One region of the Paenibacillus sp. sgz302114 genome, then DNA from elsewhere that is predicted to be linked to it. Evidence: predicted binding sites of a transcription regulator. Region 1 holds the regulator's gene; the other holds the start of a gene.
What was found. Region 1 encodes LexA, which represses DNA repair genes until DNA is damaged. Its sites were predicted from a motif close to CGAACATATGTTCG; they were not measured.
Positions count from the first base shown of each region.

Region 1 (2,405 bases):
AGGTTGCGGGGATCATGATTCCGTTCTATCGCAAGATCGCGTGCAATTATTCATTCGCGCTGAGATGGTCGAAGGCTGTTCGTACGACGGATATTGATACGTTAGCGAAGATGTTCAAGTCAGTTGCGCCATCGGCAAAGCTGAGCAGCTTGTCATCCAACGGAATCGGGTATTTCTTTGATTTTGAATATCCGGATCCGATTATCCAATACTCATGCGGATTAACGATTCCGCCAGGCACAACGCAGTTTACGTTCTCTACGCCGGTTCATCGAATGATAGCTCGAGCGATTCTGCCATTCTATCGATCACTTCGTTCATCGAGCGCCTATGCTGCAGCCGTCGCGAGAGCGGTCAATAATCGTAACATCAAACGGCTGAGAAGGCTGGTTCGCCGGAAAGTGACGACTATAGCGCTCAAGCGAATTCTGATCGCATTCTCAGGCGTGGCATTGAACTTTAAGTACAAACGAAGTAAGTTTATGTATCAAAGCTTGTTATTTCGGGAGCTTGTAGGTTAACTGACATCCTACGGCAGAAAGAACAAGGTTGAAGTCCGAGTGCGAAGGCGAACGTTACCGCTCAAATTGTTAACGCGAATGGCCTGCCTCCAGCAGGCACGAGAACTCGAGGGAAAATAGAGAGTGTTGATTCAATCTGCCATTGTATTCTTGTTCTCTCAGCTCCGCCAAGCGCCGATTCCGGCAGTTTCCATAACTGAGTGTGCTGAATCTGCACTCTCATGACTTCAATCGGCCGATTTCCTTGCTGAGAGTGCGTATTACGCACTCTCAGCATCGCCAAGCTGCCAGTTGCGGCAGTTTCCTTACCTGAGAGTGCTGAATCCGCACTCTCAGAGCTTCAATCGACCCATTTTCATGCTGAGAGTGCGTATTACGCTCTCTCAGCATCGCCATTTGCCTAAGATCCTGAACAAAAAGAAAGGGCCATCCGAGGCGATGCTGCAGCACCTCGGATGGCCCTTTGTAATAAATAGAATTAGTGAATGTCCCTGAACAAGCCGATGACCTTGCCGAGAATGGATACGTTGCGAAGACGGATCGGTTCCATCGTTGAGTTCTCCGGTTGGAGGCGGATGTGATCCTTCTCCTTGTAGAACGTCTTCACCGTTGCTTCATCTTCTTCAGTCATTGCGACGACGATATCGCCGTTGTTAGCTGTTTGCTGTTGGCGCACGATGACATAGTCACCATTGTGGATGCCTGCTTCAATCATACTCTCACCAATAACATTAAGAATAAAGACAGTATCATCGCCGACTTTATCCGCTGGAAGAGGGAAATAGTCTTCGATGTTCTCAGTTGCGGTAATCGGGACGCCTGCGGTTACTTTACCGATGACAGGCACTTTGGATACTGCGAGCGGGAAAGGGATAATGTCGGCGTCGTCGCCGTCCAAAATCTCAATGGCGCGAGGCTTCGTCGGGTCGCGGCGAATAAGGCCTTTCTTCTCAAGACGGTCCAGATGACCGTGAACGGTCGAGCTGGAAGCAAGTCCAACAGCTTCGCCGATCTCACGTACAGAAGGCGGATAGCCTTTCTCGCGCACTTCTGTCTTAATGAATTCTAGTATCGCCTGTTGGCGGTTTGAAAGTTTCGACACCGGAATCACCCCAAAGTTTCATTTGTGTCAAATTATAGCACAGAACCGGAGTTCGTACAAACATAAGTTCTTGAAAACACAGGTTCGCGTATTTGTGCGAACAAATGTTCCAAAAACGCTTGACCACAAACAAACGTTCGTGTTATTCTTATTTCAACGACAACAGAACAAACGTTTGGGGTGCTGGAGAATGATGACAACGATATCTTCTTACTCAACTACTTATAAAGGAAACACGAGAAACAACCATGCAACAAAGCGTGTTTTGAATGATTCTTATAAGCAACGTCTTCTATTAAGACTAGCAGTTGCAGGATTACTGTTCGTACTGCTGTTCACTGGGCTGACATTGATGACGAGCTACGCTGGCAGCGAGCATCCTGCTGAACCGACTGCAATGGAGCAAGTGGTTGTGGTCGGAGCGGGCGACACGCTTTGGGAAATTGCTGGCAGAGTGCGCGAGGCGGGACAAGATATTCGTGAAGTGGTGTACAGCTTGAAGAAGCGGAACAATTTAACGAACAGCACACTGCAAGCTGGGCAGTCTTTAATTGTTCCTGCTGAATAACACTTATAATGGAATATATGAACTAGGTAGTTAAGCCTGAGCGCATGATTCGCTCAGGCTTCTTCTATCTCTGAAAGGACCTGTGTTACCTTGACAATGGCTCCTTATTAATGTCAAAGTAAAGGGTGACATGTTGACCTTAGGCAGGGAAAGGAGTGCAGTAGAAATGAACGCTATAGACAAAGTCATAGCCCGTATTAACGAGCTCTCTCGC
Region 1 is NZ_JBVYOI010000001.1:859,252-861,656, forward strand. Features, by position in the region: gene AC0LWF_RS03935 (hypothetical protein) at 1-521, shown strand, start outside; gene lexA (transcriptional repressor LexA) at 1,000-1,623, opposite strand; gene AC0LWF_RS03945 (LysM peptidoglycan-binding domain-containing protein) at 1,814-2,191, shown strand; gene AC0LWF_RS03950 (DUF896 domain-containing protein) at 2,358-2,405, shown strand, end outside.

Region 2 (2,405 bases), on a different contig from region 1:
ACGCTGGCAAGACGCTCCGTCTCATCGAATGGCGCGCAGCTGGCAAGGATCACCCGCAAATCGTCGGCGTGAACGAGGGCCATTATTTGAAGTTTGGCATATTTGAAGTGCGCAGCCGCTAGAATGCGAACCGCATGTAATAAAGATGATGAAGGAGTGCAGGCTGGAAACAGCTGATGCACTTCTTTTTTGTTTTGCTGAGAGACGAAACTTTCGAAGTCGGAGCTTCCCATCAGTCAGGCAACCCGATGCTGATAACTCTGATTGTTACGATTGGGGCCATTATTATTGGCATGTTCGTTTGGATGATCGTTAAGCGACATAAGAGATGATTGTGATGAATGCAAAGGCAATTGCCAGAAACATAAAAAGAGCCTTCCAGCGAAAGCCATACGGCTTCGATCTGGAGGGCTCTTCTCTATTGTCATATACGTGCCTTGGCAGCATCGTATTCGGTTTGTACCTTTATCGCACTTGCGCTGCGCGTCTTCATAATGATCTTCCGGATGCTCTCGCCGGACAAATGATATTGCCGCTCAAGCTCCTGCACGGAGCTTCCACTCACATAGTGCTGGAAAATCTCATCATTACGCCGCTTAATCATAATCCGAGATCCGCTCTTCTCGCCCCATGCGGCACGTTCGTTGTGCGGCTTCGGGATATAGAGCAGTTCTCCTTGAATGTAAGATTGAAGCTCTTTCAGCAGATTAGGGGGAAGCACATCTTTTCCATTTTTGTAGTTCAAGGTAAACCTCCTTGTTCATATCGCCTGCTGCAACATCACCGAAAGTCGAGATTACCATGTCGTACACCTCCTCTTATTAAAATAGAAAAAACACGATCACACTGGCGAAATCGTGCTTCATGAAATCAGTATAATTGAAAACGGAGCTAGCCGTCATCCTTTTTTTGGTAGATGAGGGAGGCATCGCAGCCTCCCTCTGAAGACGACTTCCGCTGTTAGGCGGAAATCACCTCGTGTTGGTTGATCAATTGGATCATCTCCTTTCGCGAAGATTCGTCGGGCCCGACATCTATATTAAGCCATACCAAGAGAGCCGCCAGCAAGCGAAAGAACGGCTATAATCATTTGTTACGCTGGCTAATACCTCCATTGTACTATTTACCTTATCCAAATAAGAACAAATGTTTGTGTCAATGGGTGAAATGAGTGGAATGCCTATGGTAGAATAATAGAATCGAATATGGGAGAGAGGTGGGCAGGTCATGACGCTACGCTTTGTAATCGGCCGCTCAGGCTCAGGCAAGACGCACCATTGTCTAGACGAGATTAGACAGCAGGTACTGGCGCAGCCAGAAGGACCACCTATCGTTATTTTGGTGCCGGAGCAGGCGACATTCCAGACGGAATACGAGCTGCTGAATCATTCGGAGCTTAGAGGCAGCATACGGGCGCAAGCGCTCAGCTTCCGGCGTCTGTCGTTCCGCATCATGCAGGAGACCGGCGGCACTGCACTCATTCCAATCAGCGAGAACGGGAAGAACATGCTGCTGTACAAAATCGTTCATCGTCTCGAGGATCAGCTGCAGCTGTTCCAAGGATCACATACGCAGCACGGTTTCATCGAACGGCTGGGCGAGCTGATGACGGAGTTGAAGCGATATGGCATTGACGCTTCGCAGCTATCGGACTATGCAATTAACAGGCTGCCGCAGAAGAGCAATTCGCTGCTCGGGCGCAAGCTGAACGATCTTAAACAAATCTCCGAAACTCTCGAGCAGGAGCTGGAAGGGCTCTATGTTGATGCCGAGGATTATTTGAGCTGGCTCATTCGCGGTTTTCATCAAGCGCCGTCGATGGCAGGTACGGAAGTTTGGGTGGACGGGTTCCATGGCTTTACCCCGAAGGAATTTGACGCCCTCGCATCGCTAATGAAGCACAGCAAAGCGATGACGATTACGCTGTGCCTCGATAAGCTCTACGAGCTAGGCGAGCAGCCGCATGAGCTGGACTTGTTCCATCCGACTGCAGAGACGTATATGAAGCTGAGAGATATAGCGATTACAAACGGCGTGACGATTGAGGAGCCGCTGTTCTTGGAAGGAACGCCATACCGCTTCCGGGAGAACCCCATGCTGGCGCATGTGGAACGGAACTATGGCGGACGGGGAAGACTTACGCTCACCGAAGACGAGCTGCGACATGGCGGCGTCTCGCTTCATGCTGCGGCAGGACGCCGAGCTGAAGTAGAAGCGGTAGCGCGAGATATCGTGCGCAGAGTGCGCGATGAAGGCGCAAGATACCGTGACTTGGCGGTTATGGTGCGCAATGCGCCGGATTACAACGACTATATTAAAGCGGTGTTTGCTGATTATGAAATACCGTATTTTCTCGATCAGAAGAATGCAGCGCTGCACCATCCTTTTGTCGAATTCATTCGTTC
Region 2 is NZ_JBVYOI010000003.1:503,671-506,075, reverse strand. Features, by position in the region: gene AC0LWF_RS11565 (class I SAM-dependent rRNA methyltransferase) at 1-122, shown strand, start outside; gene AC0LWF_RS11560 (CD3324 family protein) at 425-745, opposite strand; gene addB (helicase-exonuclease AddAB subunit AddB) at 1,228-2,405, shown strand, end outside.
Region 2: a site for LexA is predicted at 1,140-1,153, ahead of addB (helicase-exonuclease AddAB subunit AddB). Genes of this name have one in related genera too.